Linked DNA regions of Sinorhizobium fredii USDA 257. The protein of the gene in region 1 interacts with the protein of each later gene in a pairwise test. Links are inferred from orthologs where the notes say so. Each region holds a gene or a part of one and is shown on either strand. Other genes may lie near its edges.

Region 1 (16,793 bases):
GCCCAGCACCGGCTCGGGCGCCGTGTAGGAATAGTCGAGGACCTGCGCGACCGGCTGCTGGTTTTCCGCGATGCTGTCCGGGTCGGCATCCTGAATATCGAAATAGAAGGCGCGCAGGTCGAAATAATTGCGCCTGCCGAGGCCAGACAGATAAGCCTGGTTGACATACGTCGTGCCGTCGAACGTCGAAAGATCATAGGTCTTGGCGAAGTTGTTGTCCGATTGGACGAGAACGTTCCAGCCGAAGGTCCAGCGCGGATTGATCTCGAATCGGCCCCTGGACGCCACCATGCCGCGTGCGGTCTCCTCGGCGTCGACCGTACCAGGCGTGAACTGGTCCCTGTCCATCTGGCTGATGCCGGCCACGTTCAGCGTGTGCATGCCGTTGTGGAAGCGCTGGCGGAACTCGCCTTCGAGCAGGAAGCCCTGGCGCGTCAATCCGGTCGTGGTGACGGTCGCGTCCATATAGGGCGAGATCGCCCAATAATAGGGGATACCGACGCCGGCGCCGAGTTTCTGCGCGTAGCGGAACGTCGGAAACAGGAAGCCGCTCTTGCGCTTGACCGTGTGGTCAGGGATTTCCATCACCGGTATGTAGGCGATCGGCTTTCCGAAAAGTTCGAAATAGGCGTGTTCAAGCCGAATCGTGCGGGTGCGGCCGTTCTGGATGACACGCTGCGCCTTGATGTGCCACAGCGAGCGGTGCTCCGGCTTGGTCGAGCAAGGCGTACAGGCGGTATAGACGGCCTTGTTCAGGATGAACTCTTCGCCGTTGCGTCGTTCGCCGCTCTCGGCCGCGAGCCGGGTCAGGTCCGTCGTCTCGATCCGCAACGCTTCGACGAATCCATTGCCGAAATCGTCGGTGACGTCCATCTTGTCGGCATAGACGACATTGCCGCCAGGCTCGACCAGCTGGACTTCTCCGGTCGCAAGAATGCGGCCGCTCTTTTGATTGTATTCGACCTGGCGGGCCACCATTTTGTAGCCGCCATATTCGATCTGCACGTTGCCGCGCACGGTGACGATTTCCGTGTCGCGGTTGTAGACCAGCTCGTTGGCGGTCAGCAGCAGTTTCGCATCAGCCGGGATGTTCGGCTGCAGCTCATCGATTCGGGTAGATGTGTCCTGCGCCATGGCCGGCGCATGCATTCCGATGGCAAGCGCATGCAGCGCCACGCCTGCGAGGAGGGCGGCGTTGATAAGCTTCATAGGTCCGCGGTTGCCTGCCGCCACTAGCCATCCTCCTGATGTAATAGAATCGTCGAGCCCAGCGCCATCGCTACAACAACTGGCAACCAGGCTGCAACGAACGGAGGCACAATACCGCTGCTCCCGAATGCTTTGACAAGCACGGTGACGACATAAAGCACGAAGCCTGACAGGATTCCACCGAGAATTACGGAGCGCGATTGGTTGAATCGGCTAAATTTCAAGGACACGCATGCGGCGATCAGAGTCATTGCAACGAGAAGCAGCGGCAGCGACAGGAGCGAGTGAAGCTGGGTCTCCATGGCGTCGGTCGAGAAGCCGAAGGACCGGGCCACGTCAATCTTGTGCGGCAGGTCGAAAAATTGAATGGAATCAGCCTTTGCCAGACGTTCCTGGACGAAATCGGCCTTCAGATTCGTACGCAGTTGTACCGTTTCCAGCCGTCGGGGCAGGCGTCCGTTGCCGCTTTCGGTGACCCCCTTAAGGAGCCAGTAACCATCTTCGAGTTTCGCCGACTTCGCATCCTGCCTCAGGATGATCGTTCCCTGTGGATCAAAGTGGATAACGGTGACGTTGATGAGCTCCGTGCCGCCGTTCTGGACGGACCGTGCGCCAATGATCGTGTCCGTGCCGTCATAGATCTGTCTGAGCCACGGAATCGAATTGGATTGCGCCGAGCGGGACGAGCCCCATTCCGCCTCCAGCGCTTCGGCCCTCTTTGTTCCCCAGGCGGCAAGCGGGTTGAGTGCGACGACGGCGAGAACGCCGACGAGAAACGCTCCCAGCACGAATGGTCTCAAGAACTGCCACACGGAAATGCCAGCGGCCCGCGTGACGACCAACTCGTAGCGGCGGTTGAGCGAAATCAGTGCCGCCATCGCAGAAAAGAGTGCCACGAAGGGAACCGTCTGCTGCAGGATGGTCGGGATGCGGAACGTCGTCATCAGCAGCGCGCCGGAAACCGTGTAATGCGGCAAGGCCGACATACGGCTGGCGAGCTCGCTGAAATCGATGATGAAGATCAGCGCGAAGATGCCGATCAGAAACCAGAACGTCGTGACGATGTACCGCTTGAAGAAATAGCGTCCAAGGGTGCTGAGGATCATGACGGCTGTTCCCCATCGACGCCAGCCGGCCGCACGAGCCGAAGCCGCAGCATCAGATCGGTGAGCTTTTCTTTCCAGGTCATCGGTATGTCGAGGCGGCGGTTGCTGGCGAGCTGGCGTATCGCCAGGGCACCGGTCACCAGCGGCACAAGATACATGAGCGGTACGAACCAGATCGAATCTTCCGCGCTGTTGCCGGCGTAGAAAGTCATCCAGCGGATGACGAGAGCCGCACCCACGGCGCTGAGCGTCGGATGCACGCGCGCCTCCCGGTGCGAGCGGGCATCGCTGCTGACGACGAGGGCGATCAAGCCGAAGAGGAGCGGGTATGTCCACTCGGTGAGACGCCGGTGCAGTTCCGCAGTAAAGGTCAGCGGCGAGCGCTTGTAGGAAGAATCGTTCGGATCGGGAGCGATGAGATAGAAGAGGTCGCGATCCTTGGCCCGGATGGTGGCCTCGCCGGCCGCCCGGGTCATGTCGGTGAGATCGAAGGCATAGGAATCGAACTTGATGACGGAGACGCCGCCGTCCGGCAATTTGCGATGGACTTCGCCGTCCTTCATCACGAGCGCCGAGCGCTCCTCGTCCACCGCCCCCTCGCGCGCATAATAGACGAGTTCGAAATTCGGATTGCGCGAATCGGCGACGAAGATGCCATGCAGGACGCCGCCGCTGCGCCGGGCGGCGACCTGTACGTAAAGCCCGTCGGTGATCTTCCGAAAGGCGTTTTCCTGCACGACGGTGGACAGCAAGTCGGCATGCGCCGTCGCGATCATCTTGCGCACGGCAACGCGCGAATAGGGCTCGACGAAATTGTCGATGACGAAGGAGAGGGCGCTCAGCCCAATGGCGAGATAGATCACCGGCCGGATGACGGACATGCGCGAACTGCCGGCGGCGTTGAGCACCGTCAGTTCCGAATCCGTGTTCATCACGCTCAGCGTCTGGGTGACGCCGATCAGCAGCGCGAAGGGCAGAATGATCGGAACGACCGAAGGCAGGATCAGCGTCGCAAGCTTGAGGAAGGCGAAGATCGACTGGCCGCTGTCCGTGACGAGGTTAACGTTGCTCAGCGCCTGCGTGGTCCAGACGATGCCGAGCAGCGGCAGGAGCGTTGCCAGGAACATGATCGTGGCGCGCCGGAAGATGTAGCGTTCGATCAGCTTCATATCCGTTTCCGACCCAAATCCTGCTCTTCGTTCAAGCCGCTCATGCGTATGCGAGCCTCGTATTCGCTGTCCGGCCGAACCGGTCCCCGTTCCCTGCATCCGAACTCGGAGTCTCGAACAACAGGGATAACATAAGACGAAGAACTGCGGTTAACCGCATGTAAACATGTGGGGGCATCTTGCCAAGCGTCTCAAAAGCGAGAAGGGTGCGCGCCACGGTTTTGAACACGGCCGACGTCGCGAATGTCCGCCACTGTAGCCGTCCGGTAACAGCCAGACGGAAGCCCACCAGAAATGCCCGGAGTTCTGTATGCCGATGAAGTTCGAGTTCACTTTCAGCAAATCCCATCGCCCGGCCGGGGGCTCCGCAGTGCTCCTGCAGGTCGCGGGCGCGAAAGAGCCGGCCGGTGCCGCTGTCGTCGATCCCGAGGGCGTCCTGCCGAGGGCCGTGAAGATAGGAAAGTTCACCGGCAAGGCCCTAGCCGCCCTCGACGTCGTTGCACCACACGGTTCGCCGGCAGATCGGATCATCCTTCTCGGCCTTGGAGATGCGGCGGCGCTCACGAGCCATGATTGGCTGAAGGCCGGCGGCGCCGCGGCCGCGAAGCTCCGCTCTGCCGAGAAGGCCACGATCTTCATCGATGCGCCCGGCGTTGACGTCACAGGCAAGGCGGCTGCTGACTTCGTGCTCGGCATGGAAATGAACGCCTATGTTTTCGACAGCTACAAGACGCGCAAGTCCGACGACGAATCGAAGACTGCTCAGAAAGTGGTGAAGGTCACCATCGTCACCGGCATGGTTATTGCCGCCAAAAAGGCATTCGCCACCGTCCAGGCGGTCGGCGAGGGTGTCTTCCTGGCGCGCGATCTCGTCAACGAGCCCGCCAATGTGCTCGGCCCGGTGGAGTTTGCGGCGCGCGCCAAGGAACTGGAGAAGCTCGGGGTCGAGGTCGAGACCCTGACCGAGCGGGAAATGAAGAAACTCGGAATGGGTGCGCTGCTCGGCGTTGCGCAGGGATCCTCCCGCCCGCCGCGATTGGTGGCGATGCAGTGGAAGGGCGGCAAGGCGAAGGACAAGCCGATTGCCTTCATCGGCAAGGGTGTCGTCTTCGACACGGGCGGCATCTCGATCAAGCCAGCCTCCGGCATGGAGGAGATGAAGGGCGACATGGGCGGTGCTGCCGCCGTGACCGGTCTCATGCATGTGCTGGCGGCTCGCAAGGCGAGCGTCAATGCCGTCGGCATCATCGGGTTGGTCGAGAACATGCCGGATGGCAGCGCGCAGCGGCCGGGCGACATCGTGACGTCGATGTCGGGGCAGACGATCGAGGTGATCAACACCGACGCCGAGGGCAGGCTCGTTCTGTGCGACGCGCTCTGGTATTGCAACGATCGATTCAAGCCGAAGGCGATGATCGATCTGGCGACGCTCACCGGCGCGATCATGGTGGCGCTCAGCAATCACTATGCCGGACTGTTCGCGAACGATGATCGCCTCGCCGAACAGCTGCTGAAGGCCGGCACGACGACACATGAGCGCCTGTGGCGGATGCCGCTCGGCAAGGAATACGACAAGATGATCGACAGCAAGTTTGCCGACATGAAGAATACCGGCGGCCGCCACGGCGGCTCGGTGACGGCGGCGCAGTTCCTGAAGCGTTTCGTCAAGGAGACGCCCTGGGCGCATCTCGACATCGCCGGTACGGCGATGGGTTCGCCGACCCATGAGATCAACCAGTCCTGGGGCTCGGGTTTCGGCGTGCGTCTCCTCGACGAACTGGTCCGGGCAAACTACGAATCCTGATTGCCTGGTGGATCCCGGGAGAGATCGGCATGACCGAAATCCTTTTCTACCACCTGACCGAATCGAAGCTCGAGGACGCCCTGCCGCCGCTCCTGGACAAGAGCATCGAGCGCGGCTGGCGGGTGGTCGTGCAAACAGTTGACGCGGAAAGGCGCGAAGCGCTCGACACGCATCTCTGGGTCTATCGCGACGACAGCTTCCTGCCGCACGGTACGGATGCGGGCGAATTCGCGACCGAGCAACCGATCCTGATCGTCGCCGACAATGGCAACCAGAACGGGGCGACCGTGCGCTTTCTCGTCGATGGCGCCGAGCCGCCGCCGGTCTCCGAATACGAGCGCGTCGTCTTCATGTTCGACGGCTACGACCAGCAACAGCTCGAGGCGGCGCGCGGCCAATGGAAGCGGCTGAAGGGCGAGGGGCACAACCTCACCTATTGGCAGCAGAACCGCGACGGCCGCTGGGAGAAGAAGGCCTGAAGCTCTTCCGAAAAACACAAGGCCCGCGAAAACCGCGGGCCTTGATATTGCAGCTGAGTGAAGCTCAGTCGTGGAAGGCCTCGACGAACTTGCGCCGGCCGAGCATGAAGGCGTCGGCGACGTGGCGCAACGGCGAAAGATCCACGTCCGATCGGCCCTCTTTAATGATCTCGGCAAAACGCCGATAGAGCATCGGATATTCCTCTTCCGGCTCGTCATGAACGATCTTGCCGTCGAGGGCGAGCTTGGCACCACCTTCGGAGAGAACCATCTCGCCGGCCTCGGTCTCGGCAACGATGTCCCAGCTCTGCTTGCCCATCTGGCGCCAATCGAACTCAGCCGAAACGTTCAGCTTTCGGGCATCGCTGAAGGCGATCGAAGCGGCGATCGGTGCGTCGCGGTTCTCGGGAAATTCGAGCGTCGCCGAGGTTATGAAGATCGGGTGGGGCAGGATATGAGTAATGATCGACAGGGCGTTGATCCCCGGATCGAACACGCCGAGCCCGCCAGCCGCCCAAATCCATTCCTGGTTCGGATGCCAGTGCCGGACATCCTCCTTCCAGATGATCTTGACATTGCGGATCGTGGTCGCCGCGAGAAAGGCCTTGGCCGCTTCGACCGCCGGCGCATAGCGCGAATGCCAGCTCGCAAAGAGCGAAAGACCCTTTTCCGCCGCCAGCGCCTGAAGGTCTGCGACCTCGCTCAGGGTCGCGCCCGGCGGTTTTTCGAGGAAGACATGCTTGCCGGCCTCGAGGGCCGTGCGGGCCGCTTCATAGCGGTATTGCGGCGGCATGCAGAGCGAGACTGCCTCGATCGCCGGCACCGCTTCGAGCATCGCTTCGATCGACTTGAAATTGTCGATGCCATCGACCGTTCCATGGCGGCTCGCCGCTGCGGTCAGTCGATAGTCGGCATTCTTGGCGAGTGCCGGCAGATGCTGATCGCGGACGATTTTTCCGACGCCGACAATGGCAATTCGAATGGGAGACATGGTGCTTCGCTCTTAATTAGTATGACTTATTCTCGCCCTTGTAGCAGATTGGGGGCAGTGGGCAAGCGGGGTTCCGTCTTGAAATAAGCTGGCACCTCAGGGCACAACTTGCAAACACAAATCTGTTATGCCTCCGGTGAAGTCGGGCGACGGTTTCGCTGATCTGTTGATCGGAACGACAGTTGAGGATTTGCCATGCCGAACATCCGCCGCGCCATGCGCGCCGAGCTTGACACGATCATCGACTGGGCGGCGAGGGAGGGATGGAATCCTGGTCTCGAAGACGCCAACGCGTTCTGGACCGCCGACCCGGAGGGCTATTGGGTTGCGACCGAAAAGGAGACCTTGGCGGCGGCCATCTCGCTTGTGCGCTACGGCAGCCAATATGCCTTTCTCGGCCTTTATATTGCCGACCCGGCCTTTCGCGGCAGGGGCATCGGCCTCGCGCTCTGGAAGCGAGCGATCGCCAGCGCGGAGGGCCGCGTCATCGGCCTCGACGGCGTGGTAGCCCAGCAGGACAATTATCGAAAGTCGGGTTTCGCCTGGGCGCATGCGAATATTCGCTATGGCGGTTCCGTCAATGTCGCCGAGCCTCCGGGCACCCATCTGATCGATGTGGCTCCGGTCCATGTCGCGGCCCTGACCGACTATGACCGCCGTTTCAATCCGGCCCGCCGCGACGCATTTCTGTATGAATGGACGAAGCAGTTGCCGACCCGACGAAGCGTGCTTCTCCTGCGCGACGGCACCATCGCCGGATACGGGACGATCCGCGCCTGCCGCGAAGGATTGAAGATCGGCCCGCTCTTTGCCGATAATGAGACCGGCGCCGATCTCATCTTCCGCAAGCTGTCTGCAGGCGCAAAGGGGCAGCGGATCTACCTCGACATTCCCGAGCCGAATGCCTCGGCGAGGGCGCTTTGCGAACGCTACAACATGAAGCCGGTCTTCGAGACGGCGCGCATGTATCGTGGACCGGCGCCGGACCTGCCGCTTTCACGGATTTACGGCATTACCATGTTCGAACTCGGCTGATCTGGTCGAGAAGCATCCGCCGTCCGCTACGGGAGGCGATGCCCAGGGGAAAGGCTCTAGATCGCCATCGCCTCTTCGTATTCGGCCGAGAGTTCGAGCCATTGCTCTTCGGCGTGGGCGAGTCTTGCCGCCGCCTCCGCCCGTTCCTTTGCTCTTTGGGCCGCCTTCGCCGGGGCTTTCTCGTAGAGGACCGGATCGGCCAACTCGGCGTCGAGCGCGTGAATCAGTTTCTCCAGTTTTCCCGTCAAGGACTCGATCTCGTTGATCTTTTTCCTGAGCGGCGCCAGCGACGCGCGTTTTTCGGCATTCACCTTGCGCTGGTCGGCCTTCGACAAACCCTCGTCCAGGCCGTTTGGTCTGGGCCTCTCGTCCTTCGCCTTGGGGCCGCCGACGATCACGCTCCGATAGTCATCGAGATCGCCGTCGTACACCGCAACCGTTCCGTCTCGCACCAGCCACAGCCGGCCGGCGGTGGCTTCGATCAGGTGTCGATCATGCGAGATCAGGATGACGGCGCCGGAATAGTCGTTAAGGGCGGTGATCAATGCGTTGCGGCTGTCGATGTCCAGGTGGTTCGTCGGCTCGTCGAGGATGAGCAGGTTCGGTTGATCGAAAGCGGCTAGCCCCATCAGGAGCCGCGCCTTCTCGCCGCCGGAGAGGTCCTTTGCGGGCGTGTCCATCTTCTCGGTCGACAGACCCATCTGCGCGACGCGCGAGCGGACCTTTGCTTCCGGCGCATCCGGCATGCGGCGGCGCACATGTTCCACGGCGCTTTGCGTCGGGATCAAGTCGTCGAGCTGATGCTGGGCGAAGAAGCCAGTCTTCAGGCCGGGCGCGATCCGCACTTCGCCGGTTTCTGCCGCAAGGCGGCCTGAGATGAATTTCGCGAAGGTCGACTTGCCGTTGCCGTTCGAGCCGAGCAGCGCGATACGGTCGTCCGCGTCGATGCGCAGATTGAGCCTCTTCAAAATCGGCTTGCCCGGCTCGTATCCGACCGCGCCGCCCTGGATCGCGACGATGGGGGAGGCGACCTGTTTCTCCGGATCGGGGAATGAGAAACCTTGGACGTGCTGCTCGATCACCGCCGCAACGGTGCCCATGCGTTCCAGCGCCTTGATGCGGCTCTGGGCCTGGCGGGCCTTCGATGCCTTCGCCTTGAAGCGGTCGATGAAACTCTGCAGATGCTTGCGGGCCGCTTCGTTCTTGGCTTTTGCCTTCATCTGCAGTTCGTCGGCTTCCGCCTTCTGCCGCTCAAACTGGTCATACGAGCCGCGATAGAAATTGAGCTTCTTCTGGTCGAGGTGAACGATGGCGTTGACGGCCGTGTTCAAGAGGTCCCGATCGTGGCTGATGATGATGACCGTATGCGGGTAGCGGCGGATGTAATCCTCCAGCCACAAGGTTCCTTCGAGATCGAGATAGTTGGTTGGCTCGTCGAGCAGCAGCAGATCCGGCTCGGAGAAGAGCACCGCTGCAAGCGCCACGCGCATGCGCCAGCCGCCGGAGAAGGCGGAGGCGGGGCGCCTCTGCGCTTCGTGGTCGAAGCCGAGGCCGGCGAGGATGCTCGCCGCCCGGGCTTCCGCTGAATGGGCACTGATATCGGCTAGTCGCGTCTGGATGTCGGCGATCCGGTGCGGGTCGGTGGCGGTTTCGGCCTCGGCGAGAAGTGCGGCGCGTTCCCTGTCGGCCTTCAGCACGATCTCGATCAGCGGCTCGTCCGTACCCGGCGCCTCCTGGGCCACCTGGCCAAGCCGTGCGTTTTTCGGCAAGGAGACACTGCCGGCCTCGGCGGCAAGCTCGCCGGTGATGATCCGGAAAAGCGTCGACTTGCCGGCGCCGTTGCGTCCGACGAGCCCGGCCTTCGTGCCCGCCGGAAGCGTCACGGAAGCATTTTCGATGAGAAGACGGCCCGCGACGCGGGCGGAGAGGCCGGTGATCTGGATCATCCGGGCCTTTTGCCCCGAGTTTTACTCGAAGGCAAGGGTCAGCCGACGAGCTTCGCGGCTCACCGATAAGTCCTAAGCGGGCGGTTTCAAGTGCTTATTGTTATCGAATCTTGGACGACGTGTTCCGATAATCAATACTTCCAAACCTCATCATGAGGACCCACATCTATCAGCGAAGAGCACAGGAACTGCTCTTCCGATCATCCGGCTCGGATCGAATGCCATCGGCAAGGCCGCCGCGTTCGAAAAGACTGATCCGATCACAGGTGGTCGCGGCCTACCCATCGTTCAAGAGAACGATCTCATCAGGAGTGTTGAACATGAGAAATGCAGTCCACACCGCTCTCGCCGCTGCCCTCGTTGCCACTGCCGTTCTTGGCGGCGCTTCCGCTGCCTTTGCCGGCGGCAGCTATTACGAAGGCATCAGCGACAAGCCGCTGTTTACCGAACCTGCTCCGAAGGCCGGTGACGAGGCCGCGGTCCGCCGCACCAACGGTTCCATCGACCGTACCTCCACCGGTGCGGTCTCCGACTACGCCGTTCAGCCGAAGCCGGTCCGCGGCGGAGAAGGCGAATACTACCAGGGCGTCAGCCGCTAAGTCGGAATCCCAGTAGAGCGGGTCGTCCTCCCAGACTGCTCTTTCCCTGGCCCGGTCCCGCCCAGCGGGACCGGGCCTCTTTTTGTCTTGCACGCGTTACGGGCACCGGTGCGTGCCGCGATTTGTCGCGGCCCTTCTTGCACAGGTTGCTGCTTTAGTCGGGCACTTATACTTGACGACAAGAGTCAGCAATAATATGCCGCCTTGCTAAAATGGAGGTGGCTTTGGGCGCTGGCGATTTGTCGATATTCCCGTTCCGTGTTGCGCACTTGTCCGCTCAGGGCGAGAAGCCGGCACTCGTGTTTCCCGGCGGGAGGGTCGTCAACTATCGCGAGCTCGCCGCCCGCGTCGATCGCCAGGCATCTGAGTGGCGCCGCGAGCGCGGACTGGTGATGCTCGAGGCCGATCTCTCGGAGCACGCGATCATCGCCTATCTTGCTGCGCTCGACGCCGGACACGCCATCGCGCTGCAGGGCCCGGCCGCCGCGAAGACGGATCGCGAGATCTTCAGGCCGGATTTCTGCCATCGCCGGATCGACGGACGCTGGCGCACGGAGCGGCTGGAGGGAGACCCTGTGGTCCCCCATCCCGATCTTGCCGTCCTGCTCTCGACCTCCGGCAGCACCGGACAGGGGAAATATGTCCGGCTGTCGAGAACGAATATCGAGGCCAATGCAGGTGCCATCGCTGATTATCTCGGCCTTACGGCCGCGGATCGGACCTGCCTCATCCTGCCGCTGCACTATTCCTATGGCCTTTCGGTCCTGAACGCGCACCTTTCGGTCGGGGCAAGCGTCTATCTGCCCGGCAGATCTATCCTGGACGAGGGCTTTCTCGACGGTCTCGCCGAGAGCGGCTGCACCAATCTTTCCGGCGTTCCCTATTCCTACGACCTTCTCGAAAAGGTGGGCTTCCGCGAGCGGGCGTTTCCGCACCTGCGGTTCATGACCGTCGCTGGCGGACGCCTGCCGCCCGAAAAGGTCCACCTTTACAACGAACATCTCACCGCACGCGGCGCATCCTTTTTCGTGATGTACGGCCAGACGGAGGCGACCGCGCGTATGGCCTACGTGCCTCCGGATCGCCTGAGCGGCCGGGAAGACCGGATCGGGGTCGCTATACCGGGCGGCAGCCTGAGGATCGAGGACGAAAGCGGGCGTCTGATCACCGGTCCGGAGCAACCCGGCGAACTCATCTATCGCGGGCCGAACGTGATGATGGGCTATGCCCTGTCGCGCGCCGACCTCGCCGAGGGTGCCGCGCTCTCCGTATTGCGGACCGGCGACCTGGCGGTGCGCGATGCCGACGGGTTGTTCCGCATCGTAGGGCGGACGAAGCGGATATCGAAGATCGCCGGGCTGCGAATCGGGCATGACGGTCTCGAAGCGGCTCTCGAGCGGCACGATATCGCCGCCGCCGTCATTGGCAGCGATGTCGAAATCCATGCCTATTTCGTGGGAGAACGCGATCCGGCTGACGTCCGTCGGCTCCTCGTCTCCGCAAGCGGATTGACGTTGCTGCAGGTACGGGCGACGCGCATCGACGCGCTGCCGCGCCTGGCATCCGGCAAGGTCGATTACGAAGCGCTCCGCCAGAAGAGCCGGGGCACCGGCGGTCCTTCGCGGGCAGAAGGCGTGGAAGTCCTGTTCGAGCAGTTATTCTACCCGCAGAAGGTTCGACCGGAGGATAGCTTTCTGTCGCTCGGCGGGGATTCGCTCCGTTTCGTCCAGCTGTCGATCGGGCTTGAAAAAATCCTCGGCGAGGTGCCCGAGGCTTGGGAGAGAATGCCGGTCAATACCTTGGCGGCCATGGTTCGCCAGGAGCGCAAGACACCGCAGATCGGCACCGACTTCCTGATCCGGGCGCTGGCCATCCTGCTCGTCGTGCTTCACCACGAGACGCTCTGGCCGATCCCGGGCGGCTCGGCGGCGATGGTGATCCTCGCCGGATTCGGCCTAGCGCGGTTCCAGAGCGGCGCCCTTTTGTCGGGCGCGCTATGGCAGCTGCTGCGGCCGCTCACGCAGATCCTGGTCCCCTACTATCTGATCGTCGCGGCTTACGCCCTTGCCTGGGGGGAAGTGCCCTGGGCTTCCGTCTTCCTTGTCGGCAATTTTGGTTTCGCCGACCCCGAGCGCCACAGCATGGTGCCGTACCTCTACTGGTTCATCGAGGCCTATTGCCAGATGGTGCTGGTGTTTGGCGCTCTGTTCGCCGTTCCGTTCGTCAGGCGCTTTGCCGCCGTGCGGCCCTTTGCCGCCGGCATGGCGCTGCTTGCTGCCGCTTTTGCCGCCCGCCTGGCGATGCCGCAGCTTTGGGAAATCGGTAACCGCCAGATCTTCACGCTGCCTTGGATCTTCCATCTGGCCGTCGTCGGCTGGTGCGCGGCCTTGGCCCAGAACTGGGCACAGCGGCTCGCGGTCATGGTGGCCGGAACGGGGATCTTTTTGTTTCTCGGGCTTTACGAGGGCGTCTGGATCGGCACCAAGATCAAGTACCTGTTGCAGATCGTCGTCCTCGCGGGCCTTTTGTTTCTGCCTCGCATCCGCCTGCCGCAATGGGCCGTGCAACTTGTCCTGCCGCTCTCGGCGGCAGGCTTTCATATCTACATCCTGCACCGCTTCGTGCCCGATCTCCTGCTGGCGCCAGTCCAGCCGTTCCTCCCGCCGCTCACCTATTCGCTCTCCTCGATCGCTGGCGGCGTCGTGCTCGGGCTTATGGTCTGGGCGGGGCAGCGTCAGCTATTCAAAGGGCTTGTGCGCGCCCGGGCCGGCGCTCTGCCGATGGACTGGCCGGCCGGGGTTAAGTCCTGGCTCTCTTCAGGCCGCCCACTTCTTTCCCTCGGTCCGCAGGAAGAAAACCAGGTCCAGCGTCAGTGACGGGCGCCCGAGCGCGGTCAAGGTCGCGTGCGCCTGCCCGCGGTGATGGGTCTGGTGGTTGAAGAAATGGGCGAGCGTCGGACCGACTCTCTGGGTGATCTTGTCGGGCGCGGTCAGCGGCGAATAGGTGAAGTGCGCGTTGAGACGCGCCTCGTCGAGGCTGTCCAGCCAGGCGATGATGCGCTCGTCTTCCGCCGCCCGCGCCGCCGTCAGCGCGGCGAGGTCTTCGCAGAGGATCGCATCGAGCCGCGTGGGTGCCTTGCCCTCCTTGGTGAACCGGTTCATCCAGATCCGGTCGGCCGCGAGAATATGGTTCAGCGTTGCGTGCAGCGAGCCGAAAAAGGCGCCCCTGTCCTCCCGGTATTCCGCCTCGGAGAGTTCCGCCGCGGCAGCGTAGAGCCGCCGGTTGGCCCAGCGATTGTAGTCGGCAAACATCCGATAGTGATCGAGCATCAACATTCTCCCTTGCTGTCCGGCCAGCCTAGCCGGGATTGATATTCGCGTGTCGAATGCAACTCATGAAAATTACTGATTTGATCACCCGCTCCCTATCGTCCTATGCGTCGAGCGATATGCAGATCAGGAGGTGAGATGACCCGCAAACTCTATGCGCTCTGTGGTACCGAACGGACGCGCCCCTTTTCTCCGCATGTGTGGAAGATCAAGCTTTCGCTCGCGCACAAGGGCCTCGACTTCGATGTGATGCCTGTCGGCTTCACCGAAATTCCGAAGCTCGAGCAAGGGGTGACGAAGATCGTCCCGCTGCTTCGCGATGGCGAAAAACTCGTTAGCGACAGCTTCGACATCGCCCTTTATCTGGAGAAAGCCTATCCCGAGCGGCCGACGCTGTTCGGCGGCGAGGGCGGCAAGGCGATGGCCCGCTTGGTCGAAGGCTGGTCGCAGATGACCCTGCATCCTGCCATTGGCCGCATCGCCATCATGGATATCCATGACAGCCTCGAACCGGTGGACCAGGCCTATTTCAGGCAAAGCCGCGAGAAGCGCTTCGGCAAGCCGCTCGAAGCGGTCGCCGAGGCAGGGCAGGCGGATCTCGAAACCTTCTCGGCCAAGCTCGAGCCGCTGCGCCACATGTTGAAATTCCAGCCCTTCATCGGCGGCGACGCTCCACTCTTTGCCGATTACATCGTTTTCGGTGCCCTGCAATGGGCGCGCATCGTCTCGTCACATCGTCTGCTTGCCACAGGGGACGTCGTTTCGGACTGGTTCGAGCGTTGCCTCGACCTTCACGATGGCCTCGGCCGCTCCGTAACAGCAGCGTGAAACTCTCCCCTGCAGCGGCGAATCATCGCCGCGCCCCCTTGTTTTGCGCGGCCCCCTTGTTTTGCGTGGCATTGGCGGCTAATGAACCGCCACTTTCTCAAGAGCAAGGGAATTGAGCCAATGGCGATTGAACGTACCTTTTCGATGATCAAGCCGGATGCGACGAAGCGCAACCTGACCGGCGCCATCACCAAGATGCTCGAAGACGCCGGCCTGCGCGTCGTCGCATCGAAGCGCGTCTGGATGAGCCGCCGCGAAGCCGAAGGCTTCTACGCCGTCCACAAGGAACGCCCGTTCTTCGGCGAACTGGTCGAATTCATGTCCTCCGGCCCGACCATCGTTCAGGTTCTCGAAGGCGAAAACGCCATTGCCAAGAACCGTGAAGTGATGGGCGCCACCAACCCGGCCAACGCCGACGAAGGCACCATCCGCAAGGTCCATGCGCTGTCGATCGGCGAAAACTCGGTTCACGGATCCGATGGCCCGGAAACGGCTGCCGAAGAAATCGCCTACTGGTTCGCGGGCACCGAAATCGTCGGCTGATTCACCTTCTTCGCTTCGGCCCCTAAAGGCTTGAAACGATTCTTCGAAACCGGGGCGGAGACGCCCCGGTTTTTCTTATGCATGTCGCCAAAAGTGTGCAGCGGTATTGGGACAACGACATGCATGACGCACTTTATGTCGGGCAGGCTGCCGTGTCGAAATGTGTCGGCGCCAGTCCATTCCTGAAGACTTCCGGATTCTTGTCGTAGGCTGGGCCGACGACCAACGGCCTCGCCGGCATGACGCTCTGGTCGAGGTCGGACATCACCGTCGTTTCCAGCTTTTGCAGCGTCGCACCATCCGGTCCCTTGACTTCAATCGTCACAGCATAGGGCCTTCCCTTCTTCACACAGGTGATGTCGGGGCTCTCCAGCGCCACCTTGTCCAGTTTCGGGAAGAGCTTGCGCGTCAGCGTCAGCGGTTCGCCGCCGGCCGGATTCTCGAAGGTCGCCACGACGATACTGCCGTCGGGGACCGGCTCGGTCTTGTTGAGCGTGATCGTATAGGTGGCATAGGCCAGCCGGTAGTTGAACACGAACATCTTGCCGGTCAGCTTCAGCGGGTCCGGCCCGGTCTCGCGCTGACAGCCGGCAAGTACCGCCGCCGCGACAACGGCGATGGCAATGACATTTTTCATGGCTGGATCTCCTCTTTGTTGCGGCGGTAGTGGCGTTTCGCCTTCGTGCGGTTGCCGCAAACCGCCATGTCACACCAGGTCCTGCTCCTGTTGCGGCTGCGGTCGAGGAACAGCCATTCGCAGTTCGGGCAAATCTTCAGACGATCGGGCTCCGGATTGGCAGCCAGGCTGAGCGCCGAATGCGCGGTGGCGACGTCGAGAGCGATGTATTTGCCGCGTTCGGATGATTGGCGCAGGACGGCCGTGATCGCCTCGAGCAGATCGGCGAGCAGCTCCGGCCGGTCTTCGGCCCGCACCTGCGCCCGGAAATGCCGATCCGTCGCCTCGCGCAGACCGATCAGCGGCTCCCGCCTTCCAGGCCCGATCGGCCCAAGCCTGCCAAAACGCTCCTTCTCGGCGCCGTAAAGATTGAAGGCTTCGGCAAAGCTGTCGATCGCCGCTCCATCGGCGAAACGATCGATCCGGCGCGTCGGGTCGAAGCGCAAAACCACGGAATTTGCGACATCCAGCGCCAATGCGCCGCCTGAGAATCGATGCGCGGTCCAGGTGAAGCTCATGTGAAAAATCCTAACTAGTAAAATGCATTTTACCAGTTATATTGCTTCTGTCACTAGTGCCGCAGAGGAAAGTTGGCCTCTGCGTTTTGTAATTGAAATTGATGCGGTTTCGTTCTTGGATTGTCTCGATCCCGATCGCCGCGACCGACCGGAAATGTGATGGCCTATTTCCTTCAGCAGATCGCCAACGCCGTGCCAGTGGCAGCGCTCTATGCGGCACTCGCCTTCGGCTATGCTATCGCCTTTGCGGTGACGCGGCGGGCCGACCTGACCTATGGCGCTCTTTTCGCCTTTGCCGGTCAGGTGTTTGTGCTTTTTGCGGATTTCGGCTGGGACCGTCTGTGGTTGGTCTTGCCGGCGGCGCTGGGTCTCGGAGCCGCGGCGGCCCTGATCTTCGGGCTTGGTGCGGGTCTTGTCGCCGGGCGCTATGTGATGAGGCCGCTGGCTTTTTCCTCGGCCAATGCCGTCGTCGTTGCCTCGCTCGGCAGTCTCCTGGTGCTCATGGAAGCGGCCAGGCTCGCGTCCGATACGCGAAGCCTATGGCTGCCGCCCTTCCTTAAT
Region 2 (14,698 bases), 4.9 Mb from region 1 along the record:
CGCGGCAGAGCGTCAGCGGCGCGTAGCCGCGGCGGTTGAGGAACAGGAGTGACTGCTCGCCGCGGCCGATCGCCTTGCCGACCTGGTTCAAGAGCACCGGCGAGAGAAAGCCGCCGCGCTCCGGTGGATGGCGGCGCATGTCGACGATGCCGAGATGCGGCAGCGCCGCATCGCCGAAACGGGTCGGCAGGTGGATCGGCCTGTAGCGGCCGACCTCGCCGTTCACCCGGCTCTCGACTGAAGGCGTTGCGGAAACGAGTACGACCGGAAAGCCGCTGAGCCGCCCGCGCACCACTGCCATGTCGCGGGCATTGTAGAAGACCCGGTCCTCCTGCTTGTAGGCAGGGTCGTGCTCCTCGTCGACGATGATCAGGCCGAGCTCCTCGAAGGGCAGAAACAGCGCCGAGCGGGCGCCGGCGACGACGCGCACCTGGCCGGTCGTCACCTGCCGCCACACTTTTTCGCGCATGCGCGGCGCGAGGTCGGAGTGCCACTCCGCCGGCTTGGCGCCGAAGCGATCCTGGAAACGCTCGAGGAAACTGGCGGTGAGCGCGATCTCCGGAAGCAGGATCAGCACCTGCTTGCCGGCCCTAAGCGTCGCGGCGACCGCCTCGAAATAGACCTCGGTCTTGCCGGAACCGGTGACTCCATCGATCAGCGAGACCGAAAACTTTCTTTCTTCGACGGTCGTGAGCAGGTCGGCGGCGGCCTCCTTCTGCGGCCCCTCGAGGCGCGGCGCCGCGAAATCCGGATCGGGTACGGCGACCACCGGCGGCGGCGGCATGAACACCGTTTCGAACACGCCCTGTGCGGCAAGTCCGTCGATCACTCCCGTGGAAACACCGGCTGCGTGGGCAAGGCCGGAGCGGGTCCAGGAGAAGCCATCGCTGGCCGTTGCAAGGACGCGCTCGCGCGCGGCGGTCATCCGTTCAGGGCGCCGCTCGGTCAGACGCAAGGCTTCGACCATCGGCTCGGGATCGAAGGCGGTCGGCGCGCGCAGCGCCATGCGGGCGACGAGGCCAGGTGGCGTGATCGTATAGGACGCCACCCAATCGAGAAAGGCGCGCATGTCGCAGGTGAGCGGCGGGCAGTCGAAGACCTTCTCGATCTCCTTCAGCTTCTTCGGATCGACTGTGCCGTCGTCGAGGCCGTCCCAGACGACGCCGACGACAAGCCGCGGCCCGAGCGGCACCTGCACGATCGAGCCCGGCTCGACCGCCATGCCCTCTGGCACCGCATAGGAATAGGGCCTCGGTGCCGGCATCGGCACCAGGACGGGCACCACGCGGCGGTCGAAGAGAGCGCCGAATAAATCGGTTGAATCAAGCGTCATTTTGCCGTGACCTTGCCACCGCTTTCGGTTAAAGAAAACTGCACAGCGAACCGTCGCCTTTGCAGGAGCAAGGGTTTGTCACGGTTCCACCCGAGTTTCAACGCGCGCGATTTCCGCCGTGGATTTTCCCGTGAGCGGAGAGGCGCCTGAACGGCTTAGTGCCAGAGGAAGACTCCCATGAAATTTTTCGTTGATACCGCCGATGTGAAGGAAATCCGGGAACTGAACGATCTCGGCCTGCTCGACGGCGTCACCACCAACCCGTCGCTGATCCTGAAGTCGGGCCGCGACATCGTCGAAGTCACCAAGGAAATCTGCTCGATCGTCGAAGGCCCGGTTTCGGCCGAAGTCACGGCAACCGAATACAGCGAGATGATGAAGGAAGCGGCTGCTCTTGCGAAGATCGCCGACAATATCTGCATCAAGCTGCCGCTGACGCTTGACGGCTTGAAGGCCTGCAAGGCGCTGACCTCGGACGGCCACCACACCAACGTCACCCTTTGCTTCTCCGCCAACCAGGCGCTGCTCGCCGCGAAGGCCGGCGCGACCTTCGTTTCGCCCTTCATCGGCCGCCTCGACGACATTGCCGTCGACGGCATGGACCTGATCCGCGAAATCCGCCACATCTTCGACAACTACGGCTACGAGACGGAAATCCTTGCCGCCTCGATCCGCACCGTCAACCACGTCAAGGAAGCCGCCCTGATCGGCGCCGACGTGGTCACTGCCCCGCCGGCCACGCTGAAGGCGCTGGTCAAGCACCCGCTGACCGACAAGGGCCTGGAAATGTTCCTCGCCGACTGGGCCAAGACCGGCCAGAAGATCGGCTGATCGACACCGAGCTCGCGCACTGTATTACAGGGCCTCGCAAAGACGCGGGGCCCTTTTGTCATTTCACCGGACTTTTGGATTTCTTCCAAATAGCGAAGTGGGCAGCCGGCGAGCTATACTTCCTCGTCATCCGCCGAGGACATGCCGCCCTCCTTGGCGATCTCATAGGCAAGCTTTCCGCGCACGGCCGATTGGACGAGCTGCAGCGCGCGGTAAAGGTTGGATTTGCCGACGCCGTTCTCGCCGATGAAGAGGTTGACCCCGGTCAGATCCATGCGGATCGATCGCAGCGAACGGTAGTTCTCGGCAAGCATCGAGCGCAGCAAGCATGGACAAGTCTTAGCCGATCGGCGGCGCCACAGAACCATCAGGTCCCGATTTTCGTTTCTTCGGCAGAAGCGCGGGCAGAAAACTGCATAATCGGCTTAGCCAAAATGGGGCAGTGCGTTGAAAACGGCGTCGCTATCGCGCGCAAGCTCGAGGACCGTATGGCGCTCGAGGGAGCGGGTCACTTCCATCGGGTCGCCATCAAGCGCCTCCGGAGGGATGAGATTGCCGACGCGAAAATCGAAAAGGTCGCCCTTCTTGTTCAGGAGCTCATGGAACACCGTCATGTCGCGCAGTTCCGTCGACCATTTGGCGAACCAATAGAACAGTCCGGAATTGCGCGCGCTCATATGCACCGGCAGGATCGGCAGGTTGTACTTGCGGGCAAAGCCGACGGCAGAGCTTTTCCAGGGGCGTTCATTGAGGCGCCCATCGGCCCAGTAGGCGATGCGACCGGACGGAAAGAGCACGGTTGCCTTACCTTCCTCAATCGCCCGGTTGGTGACCTGCAAAGTCTCGCGCGCCTTGAGCTTGCTCTTGTATTCCTCGCGCCATTCGACGGGGATGACCATCTCGACGAAACGTGGATTGACGCGGATGGCGTCGCGATTGGCGAAGAACATCATGTCGGGGCGGCGGCTCTTCAAGAGATCGAAAACCGCAATGCCGTCGGCGATGCCGGTCGGGTGGTTGCTGACGAGGAGAAATCCACCTCGTGCCGGAATCCGCTCCGCCTTGTCGACGCGGATGTCGAGATCGAGCAGCGAGCTCAAGTGTTCGAAAGCCTGGAAGCCCGGCATATTGGCGACGGAATTGGCGAACTCGATCGCCTTGCGGTAGTTGAGCAAGGTGTGGAGAAAGGGCCGCATCACCGGCCACAGAGGATGGCGAACGATCTTCTGGCCGCGCTCGGCGATCAGCGTGTCGACGATATGACCGGGCCGCCCCTGCGAGACCAGCGCAACTGCCTCTGCAAAATGCGCCAGCGCGCTCGCCGAATCACGTCTCGCCATGGTCCCATCCGCCGTTGCTGACCGAAGATCGCAATTCAATATGATCGAAGAATGACAAATTCCAAGAGGATGTTAGCGAAAACATAAGGGCCCGGCGGCATGCTCGGCAATGGAAAACAGTCAAAGAGCGATCGTCGGACCGACAATGAACGAACTTCTAGTGATAGGCCATCCCGAGGTGATGGCGGAGCGTCAGCGGTGGCTTGCAAACCTTGCCGAAGAACGCCGCCTGGCCGACAAGACGATCGAGGCCTATGAGCGGGACACGCGGCAATTCCTGGCCTTTCTAACCGGGCATCTCGCCGGACCGCCCCGGCTCGCAGATATCCGCACGCTCAGGCCGGCCGATCTGCGCGGCTTTCTCGCCCAGCGCCGCAAGGCCGGCGCCGGCGCGCGCACGCTTGGGCGCGGGCTTGCGGGGCTGCGCTCATTCCTGCGCTACCTCGAGAAAAACGGCCTTGCCAACGCCGCCGGCGCCGGTGCCGTGCGCTCGCCGAAACAGCCGAAGTCGCTGCCGAAGCCCTTGACCGATCGGGATGCCCTGAAGGTCGTGACGGCGGATGCGCAGCTTGCCGAGGAGCCGTGGATCGTCGCCCGCAACGCGGCCGTGCTCACCCTCCTCTACGGCTGCGGATTGCGCATATCGGAAGCGCTCGACCTGACGCCCGACGATTTTTCAGGGGCGGCGTCGCTGCGCGTCACCGGCAAGGGCGGCAAGACCCGGATCGTCCCGCTGATCGCCGCGGCGATGGAGGCGGTGGCGACTTACCGGAAACTCTGCCCCTATCATATTGGCTCTGGAGAGCCGCTCTTCCGCGGCGCTCGCGGCGCCAAGCTGCAGCCGGCGATCATCCAGCGCGAGATGCAGAAGCTGCGCTCTGCCCTTGGCCTTCCCGATTCGGCGACGCCGCATGCGCTGCGCCATTCCTTCGCGACTCATCTGCTCGCCGGCGGCGGAGATCTCCGCACCATCCAGGAACTGCTCGGCCATGCCAGTCTCTCGACGACGCAGGTCTATACCGGCGTCGATTCGGCACGGCTGCTGGAAATCTATGATCGAGCCCATCCGCGCGCCTAAAAGGGGCAAGATCCAAAAACGCTCACGCTTTTTTTCATCCGGCTCTACAATCGCCAGGCTCGCGCGTTAACCAAGCGCGTTAAGGAAGCTGTGACGGAGGGGGCTTAGTGTCACACTCATGATGACGATGACCAGACCCGTTCGCGATTTCGCGGCCAAGGCGGCCGACGGCCTGTCGTGGCTGATCGCACTCATGCACGTGCTGTTGGCCGCAAGCCTCCTCGCAGCCTTGCTCTCCGTCTCGGAGGCCGAGGCCGCGGAAGGCGACGACTGCGGTGGCAGCAATATCCTCGCAGGTCTCGAGCGGTCCGATCCGGCCCGTCTGGCGGCGATACGCCGCGAGGCGGATGCCGTACCGAACGGCAAGGGCCTGCTCTGGAGGATCGAAGGGCAAGGATTGGCGCCGTCCTTCCTGCTCGGCACCATGCATGTGACCGATCCGCGCGTGCTGGCCATGCCCGCCGGCGGCGCGGAAGCCTATGCCGGATCGCGGACCGTCGTCGTCGAATCCGACGAGATCATCGACGAGAGAAAGGCGAGCGCCGCCATCATGATGCGCCCCGATCTCACCATGTTCGCCGACAACCGGACGATTAACGATTTCCTGGAGCCGAAGGACCGAGCACTTCTCGAAAACGGCCTCAAGGCGCGCGGCATTCCCCTGCCGCTGGTCGCCAAGATGAAGCCCTGGATGATCGCCAGCTTCGTCGCCCTGCCGGCCTGCGAATTCAGCCGCAAGGCTGCGGGCGCATCGTTCCTCGACAAGAAGCTCGCCGAGGATGCAGTGAGCCAGGGCAAGACGCTGAAGGGACTGGAAAGCCTGGTCGAGCAGCTTTCCGCGATGGATTCGCTTCCCGTCGAGTGGCATCTAAGGGCGCTGATCGACACGCTCGCGCTCGGCAAGACGATCGACGACGTGCTGGCGACGATGACCGACCTCTATCTCGCCGGCGACACCGGCATGATCATGCCGATGATGCGGTCGGTGGCCGAAAAGATCTCGCCCGGCGATCTCGGCTACGCCGATTTCGAGCAGCGAATCATCATCGATCGCAACCGGATCATGTCGGTGAGGGCTGAACCCATCCTGAAACAGGGCAACGTCTTCATGGCTGTCGGCGCGCTGCACTTGCCGGGCAAGGAAGGACTTGTCGAACTCCTGCGCCAGCAGGGCTTCACCCTCACGCCGGTCAACTGACCGGCCGGCGCGCCGGTTCGTTGACTTGAGCGAGCAAGGCCGGAACGATCGCCTTGTGAAAGGGCGTGATCGCGGCGAGATAGAAATAGCCGAACAGGTTCCTGCGGCGCACCAGCGTCGTGACGCCGATCACCTGGCTGTCGGCCGGCCCGTCGTGCACCTCCACGACGATCCGGAAATCCAGATGCCGGTCGTCGAGGCCGAGGACCATCTCTCGATCGCTGCCGCTGAGGATCGGGAAGGCACCGACGAGGCTGACATCTCCGGACGGGGCGCCGGCCTTGAGGCCGAGCGGCGCAACGACGCGATTGCGCAAGGCCAGGAGGCTGCGAATCCAGCGCGGTGCGCTTCCAAGCGCCCGCCGTGCCGCTTCATGCGCCGTCATGCGTTCGCCGAGAAAGAGAAGCTCATAGCAGTCCGCCCAGTCAGCCCCGGGCAGGCAGGCGTTGGGCAAGCGGGCGGCAACGCTGCGAGGTTTCATGAACGCGTCCTTTCGCTATCGCCGGTTGGCTCCGGCGGCGGTCTGAGGGTGGAGCGTTCATGATTGCGCCGGATGACGACTGAAGGCAGGGGGCCGCTTGTCGCAGCCCCCGCGCCAATTGTCACACGGGACCGATCACATGTGGATCGGCTTGAAGAAGGTCGCAAGCGCTGCTTCCTTGACCGCCTCCGACATGGTCGGATGCGCGTGGCAGGTGCGGCCGAGATCCTCGGACGATCCACCGAACTCCATCAGGACGGCGATCTCGTGGATCATCTCGCCGGCGCCGAAGCCGATGATATGGCCGCCGAGCACCCGGTCGGTCTCCTTGTCGGCGAGGATCTTCACGAACCCGTCGGCCTGGAGCATGGCGCGGGCACGGCCATTGGCGGTGAACGGGAATTTGCCGACCTTGTAGGCGACGCCGGCCGCCTTCAGTTCCTCTTCTGTCTTGCCAACGGAAGCGACCTCCGGCTGGGTGTAGACGACACCCGGAATGACATCGTAGTTCACATGGCCGGCCTGTCCGGCGATGATTTCCGCCACGGCCACGCCCTCGTCCTCGGCCTTGTGAGCGAGCATCGGCCCGCGCACCACATCACCGATCGCGTAGACGCCGGCGATGCTCGTCTGGAAGTGACGGTCGATCTCGACCCGGCCGCGCGCGTCGAGCACGACACCGGCCTTGGCGAGACCCATGCCTTCGGTGCAGGGCTTGCGGCCCGTCGCGACCAGCACGACCTCCGCATCGAGGGTCGTTGCTTCGCCGCCCTTGACCGGCTCGAAGGTCACCCTCGCAGCGTTTTCCGACTTCACGACGCCGGTCACCTTGGCACCGAGCTTGATGTCGATGCCCTGCTTCGCCAGCATCCGCTGGAGCTGCTTGGCGATCTCGCCGTCCATGCCGCCAAGGATCGTGTCGAGGAACTCGACAACAGTTACCTTGGCGCCGAGACGCGCCCAGACCGAGCCGAGCTCGAGGCCGATGACGCCGCCGCCGACGACGATCATGCTGGCCGGGACCTTCTCCAGCTCGAGAGCGCCGGTCGAGGAGATGATCACCTTCTCGTCGAACTCGAGCTCGACGCCCGGAATGCCGGCGACATCCGAGCCGGTGGCGATGACGACGTTCCTGGCTTCGAGAACCTGTTCCTCGCCCTTGTCGTTGGTGACGGAGACCTTGCCTTGGCCAAGCACCTTGCCGGTACCCTGGAAGCCATCGATCTTGTTCTTCTTGAAGAGGAACGACACGCCATCGACATTGGCCTTAACGGTGGCGTCCTTGTGGGCCAGCATTTTCTGGAGATTGAGTTTCGGGCTTGCGACCTCGACGCCCAGCGCATCGAGGCCATGCGCGGCGTGATGGAACATCTCGGAGGCATGCAGCAGCGCCTTGGAAGGAATGCAGCCGACATTGAGGCAGGTGCCGCCATAGGTGCTGCGCTTCTCGACAACCGCAACCTTCATGCCCAGCTGCGCCGCCTTGATGGCGCAGACATAGCCGCCGGGGCCGCTACCGATAACGATGAGATCATAAGCCATGTGATAATCCTTCTGGGAGGCTTGTTGAAAGGGCGGTCATCGCCCGCCGCTGACATTGAGGATGGCTCCCGTCACATAAGCCGCCTTATCCGACAGGAGATAGAGAATTGCGTCGGCCAATTCGCCGGCCGTGCCGGGGCGCTGCATCGGGATCGACGGCGCCATGTCGCGGGCCCGATCCGGCAAGCCGCCGGACGCATGAATATCCGTGTCGATGATGCCGGGGCGAACGGCATTCACACGGATTCCCTCGGACGCCACTTCGCGTGCGAGACCGACGGTGAAGCTGTCGATCGCGCCTTTCGTGGCGGCATAGTCGACATATTGACCCGGCGCGCCCAGCACGGCCGCGACGGAGGAGAGATTGACAATCGAGCCGCCCTCTCCGCCGTGCCGCGTCGACATCCGCAGCACGGCTTCCGCCGCGCAACGGATCGCGCCGGTCACATTGACGCGGAACATCCGTTCCAGCCGCTCCGTCGCGATGTCATCGATCCGCTGCGGCGACCCGATAATGCCGGCATTGTTGACCAAACCGTCGAGCCGGCCGAAGGCGGCGTCGACCGCCGAAAAGATCGCCTTCACCCCATCCTCGGAGCCGACATCGCCCTGGATGGCGATCGCCGAGCCGCCTGCCCCGGCGATTTGACGAACGACATCGTCGGCCGCCTGTCGGTTGGAGGCATAGTTGACCGCCACTTGCCAGCCTTCCGATGCCGCGGCTAGGCAGACGGCGGCGCCGATGCCGCGGCTGCCGCCGGTGACGAGAAGGACACGCCCGCCACTCATCCGGCGCATCCTTTGAACGCGAAGACGTCGGAACTGTCGGACGAGGCCTTGCCGTTGCCCCAGGCGCTCGACTGGCGCAGCGACGGGCCGAAATCCGGGAGCAGGATCTGCCGGGCAGCTGGTGCATCCTCGGCCTGAAGCAAGCCGATCGTGCCAGCGCTATCGACGGCATAGATCGGGCCCTGCCATACGGTGCAAGCCGTCAGTTCGGCGCCCGTCACGTCCCCCGTCGGACAATCGTGCATGACGATCCCGTTCGGCCGTTCCGGTTCCCCGGAAGGCAATACGACGCCGTCGAGCGACACTCCGGTGCCCGCGACGCTGATCTTGAAATGATTGCTGGTGACCGCCGCTTCCGATCCGACCGGCTCGAAGCGCAGCTCATAGCCACCGGCCGGATCGGCATAGATCGCCTGGACCTGCTTGCAGTCCTCGGCAAGCGCCGGGAGAGCGGCCAGTGCCAGCGCCAAGGAAGCAAGGATGGCTGTCCGGCCGGACATCTTCAGGCAGCCTTTTCGGTCGCGAGCTTCAGGCCGAGCGCAATGAAGACGAGGCCGCTGGTCCGGTCGATCCACTTGCTCGCCCGCGTGAAGGTGGCCCGCATCCGTGGCGTCGTCATGAACAGGCTGACGCCGACGAACCAGAGGATGAGAGCGCTCGCCATGACAAGGCCGTAGCCAAACTTCACGAGCAACGGCGTGTGCGCCCCGACAACCGTAGAGAAGATCGACAGGAAGAAGAAAACCGCTTTCGGGTTGAGCGCATTGGCGGCGAAGCCAAGCGCGAAGGCCTTCAACGCCGACTGGCTCCCACGCGCCCCGGCATCGTCGGTCTGCTCTACGGTAATCTCAGTCTGTCCGGCCCTGAGCGCCTTGACACCAATATAGATCAGGTAAGCGACACCGCACCATTTGACGATGTTGAAGAGGTAGATCGATTGCGAAATGATCAGCCCCAGGCCGAGAACGGTATAGCTGACATGGAACATCAGCGACGCGCCGATGCCGAAAGAGGTGATGATCGCCGCCCGCCGGCCGTTCACAAGCGACTGGCGCATCACCATGGCGAGATCCGCTCCGGGCGAGACGATGGCGAAGGAAAAGATCGCCATCAGCGATGCGAGTTCGATCAGGTAAGCGCTCATGGTTGCCACCGGTGCGTTGAAGATCAAGATGAAGCCGCAAGAGCCTGAATGCGCGCATAGCGTGCTTTGCAGACACTAGCCTCCTGCTTCATCGCTGTCGAGCGGGCCGCATCGACGGTTGCGCGCGGCGGGAACGAAACGGGGGCTCACGCCCCCGCCTTGGCTTAGAGGTCGAGCACCAGACGTTCCGGATCCTCGAGGCTGTCCTTGACGCGCACCAGGAAGGTCACGGCTTCCTTGCCATCGACGATGCGGTGATCGTAGGAGAGCGCCAGATACATCATCGGACGGATGACAACCTGGCCGCCGATCGCGACCGGGCGGTCCTGGATCTTGTGCATGCCGAGGATGCCCGACTGCGGCGCATTGAGGATCGGCGAGGACATCAGCGAACCGTAGACGCCACCGTTGGAGATGGTGAAGGTGCCGCCCTGCATGTCGGCCATCGACAGCGTTCCGTCGCGTGCCGCCTTGCCGAGACGGCCGATTTCCTTCTCGATTTCGGCAATCGACATCTGGTCGGCATCCCGCACGACTGGCACGACAAGGCCCTTGTCGGTGCCGACGGCCACGCCGACATGGCAGAAGTTCTTGTAGATGATGTCGGTGCCGTCGATCTCGGCGTTGACAGCCGGCAGCTCCTTCAGAGCATGCGTGACGGCCTTGGTGAAGAAGCCCATGAAGCCGAGCTTCACGCCGTGCTTCTTCTCGAAGATGTCCTTGTACCTGTTTCGCAGGCTCATGACGGCGCTCATGTCCACCTCGTTGTAGGTGGTGAGCATCGCGGCGGTGTTCTGCGCGTCCTTGAGACGCCGGGCGATCGTCTGACGCAGGCGGGTCATCTTGACGCGCTCTTCGCGGACGGCGTCTTCTGCCGGCGCCGGCGCACGGGCCTGGATCTTGGCCGGTTCGGCGGCTGCGGGCGCCGAAATTCCCTTGACGACAGCGGCGAGCACATCGCCCTTCAGCACCTGGCCGCGCTTGCCGGAACCGTCGAGCTGGTCGGCGGAAAGATTGTTTTCGGCGATGAGCTTGGCGGCCGCCGGAGCCGGCGGCATGGAGGACTGAGCCTGCGGTGCGGCGGCTGCCGGCTTCGCGGCGGGAGCAGCGGCAGCGGGCTCGGCCTTCTTCTCGGCCGGCGCCGGAGCGGCTGCGGCGGCACCCGCGCCTTCGGCGATCTGGCCGAGCAACGCGCCGAGACCGACGGTCTCACCCGCCTGCGCGACGATTTCGCTGAGCGTGCCGGCGGACGGCGCCGGCACTTCGATCGTCACCTTGTCGGTCTCGAGCTCGAGGATCGGTTCGTCGGCCTTGATCGCATCGCCGACCTTCTTGAACCAGGTCCCGACGGTCGCTTCGCTGACGGATTCGCCGAGGGTAGGAACGCGGATTTCTGTTGCCATGATTTTTGTTCCGTTGATCAGATATCTGTTTCTGTCGATTGGCAGGCGGCGAGGGACTTGATCAGCCCCCCAGCGCATCCTCGAGGAAGGCGTTGAGCTGCGCCATGTGCTTGGACATCAGGCCCGTCGCCGGGGAAGCGGCGGCCGGACGGCCGGTGTAGCGCACCCGCTGATACTTGGCGTCGATATGGGCAAGAACCCATTCGAGGTAGGGGTCGATGAACGACCAGGCGCCCATGTTCTTCGGCTCTTCCTGGCACCAGACCATCTCCGCGTGGCGGAAGCGGCTGAGCTCATTGATGAGCGCTTTCGCCGGGAACGGGTAGAGCTGCTCGACGCGGAGCAGATAGATGTCGTCGATGCCGCGCTTCTCGCGCTCTTCGAGAAGATCGTAATAGACCTTGCCCGAGCACATCACGACGCGACGGATCTTCGAATCCTTCTGCAGCTTGATCGGGCCGTCCTTGATGACCTCGGCGTCGTCCCACAGCAGCCGGTGGAAGGAGCTCTCGCCGGCCATTTCCGACAGGCTGGAGACCGCCCGCTTGTGGCGCAGCAGCGATTTCGGCGTCATCAGGATCAGCGGCTTGCGGAAGTCGCGCTTCACCTGGCGGCGCAGGATGTGGAAGTAGTTTGCCGGCGTCGTGACGTTGGCGACCTGCATGTTGTCTTCCGCGCAGAGCTGCAGAAACCGTTCGAGACGCGCGGAGGAGTGCTCCGGTCCCTGGCCTTCATAGCCGTGCGGCAGCAGGCAGACGAGGCCGGACATGCGCAGCCACTTGCGCTCGCCGGACGAGATGAACTGGTCGAAAACCACCTGAGCGCCGTTGGCGAAGTCGCCGAACTGGGCTTCCCACAGCGTCAGCGCGTTCGGACGGGCAAGCGAATAGCCGTATTCGAAGCCGAGCACCGCCTCTTCCGAGAGCATCGAGTTGATGACCTCGTAGCGCGCCTGGGTAGGCGACAGGTTGGCGAGCGGAATGTAGCGTTCCTCGGTCTCCTGATCGTAGAGGACCGAGTGGCGCTGCGAGAACGTGCCGCGCTCGCAGTCCTGGCCCGATAGGCGGATCTTCGTGCCCTCGGTGACGAGCGTTCCGAAGGCGAGCGCTTCCGCCATCGCCCAGTCGATACCCTCGCCGGTCTGGACCATGTTGGCGCGGTTCTCCATGAAGCGCTGGATGGTGCGATGCGCGCTGAAGCCAGCCGGGATCTCGGAGATCTTGCGGCCGACTTCCTTCAGCTGCTTCATCGGCACCGAGGTCCGGCCGCGGCGCTGCTCATCCTGGTTGTCGGCGGTGCGCAGGCCCGACCAGGCACCGTCGAGCCAATCGGCCTTGTTCGGCTTGTAGGACTGGCCGGCCTCGAACTCCTGCTCGAGACGAGCGCGCCAGTCGGCCTTCATCTTCTCGACCTCGCCGTCGTTCATGAGTCCTTCGGCGACCAGCCTTTCCGAATAGACCTGGACGACCGTCTTGTGGGCGCGAATGGCCTTGTACATCTTCGGCTGGGTGAACGCCGGCTCGTCGCCCTCGTTGTGGCCGAAGCGGCGATAGCAGAACATGTCGACGACGACCGGCTTGTGGAACTTCATCCGGAACTCAGTCGCAACCTTGGCCGCGTAGACCACGGCTTCCGGGTCATCGCCATTCACGTGGAAGATCGGCGCTTCGATCATCTTCGCCACGTCCGAAGGATAGGGCGAGGACCGAGAGAAGGCCGGGTTCGTGGTGAAGCCGATCTGGTTATTGATGATGAAGTGCACGGTACCGGCAACGCGGTGGCCGCGCAAACCGGAGAGACCGAGGATTTCTGCGATGACGCCCTGGCCGGCGAAGGCCGCGTCGCCATGCAGCAGCAGCGGCATGACCTTGACGCGTTCGCGCAGCGGAATGATGTCGCCCTCGAACACGGTCGCCATCTGGTCCTGCTTGGCGCGCGCCTTGCCCATGACGACCGGGTTGACGATCTCCAGATGCGACGGGTTCGCCGTCAGCGACAGGTGCACCTTGTTGCCGTCGAATTCGCGGTCGGAGGAAGCGCCGAGGTGGTACTTGACGTCGCCCGAGCCTTCGACGTCGTCCGGCGCATAGGAGCCGCCCTTGAACTCGTGGAAGATGGCGCGGTGCGGCTTGGCCATGACTTGGGAGAGGACGTTGAGGCGGCCGCGATGGGCCATGCCGAGAACGATCTCCTTGAGACCGAGCTGGCCGCCGCGCTTGATGAGCTGTTCGAGCGCCGGAATGAGCGACTCGCCGCCGTCGAGGCCGAAGCGCTTGGTGCCCTTGTACTTGACGTCGATGAACTGCTCGAAGCCTTCCGCCTCGATCAGCTTCTGCAGGATTGCCCGCTTGCCCTCAGGCGTGAATTCGACGCCCTTGTCCGGTCCCTCGATCCGCTCCTGGATCCAGGCCTTCTCCTCAGGGTTGGACATATGCATGAATTCGACGCCCATCGTCGAGCAATAGGTTCGCTCGAGGATTTCGACCATTTCGCGCACGGTCGCGTATTCGAGCCCAAGCACGTTGTCGATGAAGATCTTGCGGTCGTAGTCCTTCTCTTCGAAACCATAGGTTTTCGGTGCGAGCTCGTCGTAATCCTCGACCGGATCGGCGAGGCCCAACGGGTCGAGCTTGGCATGCAGGTGGCCGCGCATGCGATAGGCGCGGATCATCATGATGGCGCGGACGGAATCGCGCGTCGATTGATGAACCTCGGCCTCGCTGACCGGCACGCCGGTCGCGGCAGCGGCTTCCTCCGCCTTCGCCTTGACCTTCTTCTCGACGACCTTTTCGACGGTGCCCCAATCGCCGTCGAGCGCGGAGACGAGTTCGCCATTGGCGGCGATCGGCCAGTTCTTCTTCTTCCAGGAGGCTCCCTTGGCTGCCTTCACCACATCTTCGGGCCTGTCGGCAAGTGCCTTGAAGAAGGACTGCCATTCGGCCGAAACGGACGACGGGTCCGCTTCATAGCGCGCATAGAGCTGCTCGATATAGGCGGCGTTGGCGCCGTCCAGAAACGAAGTGAGCTGGAATTGCTCGTTGGCCTCTTGCCTTGTCATGGTCTCTCGCGGACTTGCGTCCGCCTCCTGACTCTAAGTTGGGTCGCCGGATTGTCCGGTCATGTTTGCCTGAAGTCCGGATCAGGATGGCCTTCGAAAGGTCGGACATCCGTCCCGGCTTGCGTCGGTTGGAGCGGATGCGGCGCTTCGCCACCTTCGTCCCGCCCGACGCTTCATCATCGTGTCATTCGTGGCTCTATCGGGGCGGCACCGGAGCCGCCCCGAGAAAGTTCGTCAGCCCTTCAGGACTTCGACGAGGGTCTTGCCGAGGCGGGCCGGCGACGGCGAGACGCGGATGCCGGCCGATTCCATCGCCGCGATCTTGTCTTCCGCGCCGCCCTTGCCGCCGGAGATGACGGCACCGGCATGGCCCATGGTGCGGCCGGGAGGCGCCGTGCGGCCGGCGATGAAGCCGACCATCGGCTTCTTGCGGCCGCGCTTGGCTTCGTCCTTGAGGAACTGCGCCGCATCCTCTTCCGCCGAGCCGCCGATCTCGCCGAT

What was found.
Region 2: the proteins of USDA257_RS04300 (region 1) and USDA257_RS27200 interact in binary tests that used the Escherichia coli proteins (3 or more experiments, as listed by UniProt). The link is inferred for Sinorhizobium fredii USDA 257 from one-to-one orthologs.

What each region holds. Positions count from the first base shown.
Region 1 is NC_018000.1:915,676-932,468, forward strand. What follows is about bases 7,295-10,232. They hold USDA257_RS04300 (ABC-F family ATP-binding cassette domain-containing protein), read right to left. Parts: upstream 9,740-10,232; coding sequence 7,850-9,739; downstream 7,295-7,849. Other genes in these bases: USDA257_RS04295 (GNAT family N-acetyltransferase), read left to right, coding at 7,295-7,793; USDA257_RS04305 (hypothetical protein), read left to right, coding at 10,060-10,232. In the rest of the region: USDA257_RS04265 (LPS-assembly protein LptD), read right to left, coding at 1-1,233; LPS export ABC transporter permease LptG, read right to left, coding at 1,233-2,315; LPS export ABC transporter permease LptF, read right to left, coding at 2,312-3,484; USDA257_RS04280 (leucyl aminopeptidase), read left to right, coding at 3,795-5,288; USDA257_RS04285 (DNA polymerase III subunit chi), read left to right, coding at 5,318-5,767; USDA257_RS04290 (Gfo/Idh/MocA family protein), read right to left, coding at 5,832-6,758; more of USDA257_RS04295, read left to right, coding at 6,954-7,294; more of USDA257_RS04305, read left to right, coding at 10,233-10,338; USDA257_RS04310 (AMP-binding protein), read left to right, coding at 10,551-13,214; USDA257_RS04315 (DinB family protein), read right to left, coding at 13,155-13,667; USDA257_RS04320 (glutathione S-transferase family protein), read left to right, coding at 13,806-14,495; ndk (nucleoside-diphosphate kinase), read left to right, coding at 14,616-15,038; USDA257_RS04330 (hypothetical protein), read right to left, coding at 15,172-15,675; USDA257_RS04335 (CGNR zinc finger domain-containing protein), read right to left, coding at 15,672-16,232; USDA257_RS04340 (branched-chain amino acid ABC transporter permease), read left to right, coding at 16,392-16,793. UniProt on the Escherichia coli protein: Genetic data indicate it may be involved in ribosome assembly or function.
Region 2 is NC_018000.1:5,779,339-5,794,036, forward strand. Bases 11,001-14,584 are described here. They hold USDA257_RS27200 (2-oxoglutarate dehydrogenase E1 component), read right to left. Parts: upstream 14,198-14,584; coding sequence 11,201-14,197; downstream 11,001-11,200. Other genes in these bases: odhB (2-oxoglutarate dehydrogenase complex dihydrolipoyllysine-residue succinyltransferase), read right to left, coding at 11,001-11,139; sucD (succinate--CoA ligase subunit alpha), read right to left, coding at 14,432-14,584. Outside these bases: USDA257_RS27140 (primosomal protein N'), read right to left, coding at 1-1,333; fsa (fructose-6-phosphate aldolase), read left to right, coding at 1,511-2,164; USDA257_RS27155 (GNAT family N-acetyltransferase), read right to left, coding at 2,590-3,504; USDA257_RS27160 (tyrosine recombinase XerC), read left to right, coding at 3,650-4,582; USDA257_RS27165 (TraB/GumN family protein), read left to right, coding at 4,701-5,780; USDA257_RS27170 (DUF2867 domain-containing protein), read right to left, coding at 5,773-6,261; lpdA (dihydrolipoyl dehydrogenase), read right to left, coding at 6,397-7,803; USDA257_RS27180 (SDR family oxidoreductase), read right to left, coding at 7,840-8,592; USDA257_RS27185 (hypothetical protein), read right to left, coding at 8,589-9,092; USDA257_RS27190 (LysE family transporter), read right to left, coding at 9,095-9,736; more of odhB, read right to left, coding at 9,901-11,000; more of sucD, read right to left, coding at 14,585-14,698. UniProt on the Escherichia coli protein: E1 component of the 2-oxoglutarate dehydrogenase (OGDH) complex which catalyzes the decarboxylation of 2-oxoglutarate, the first step in the conversion of 2-oxoglutarate to succinyl-CoA and CO(2).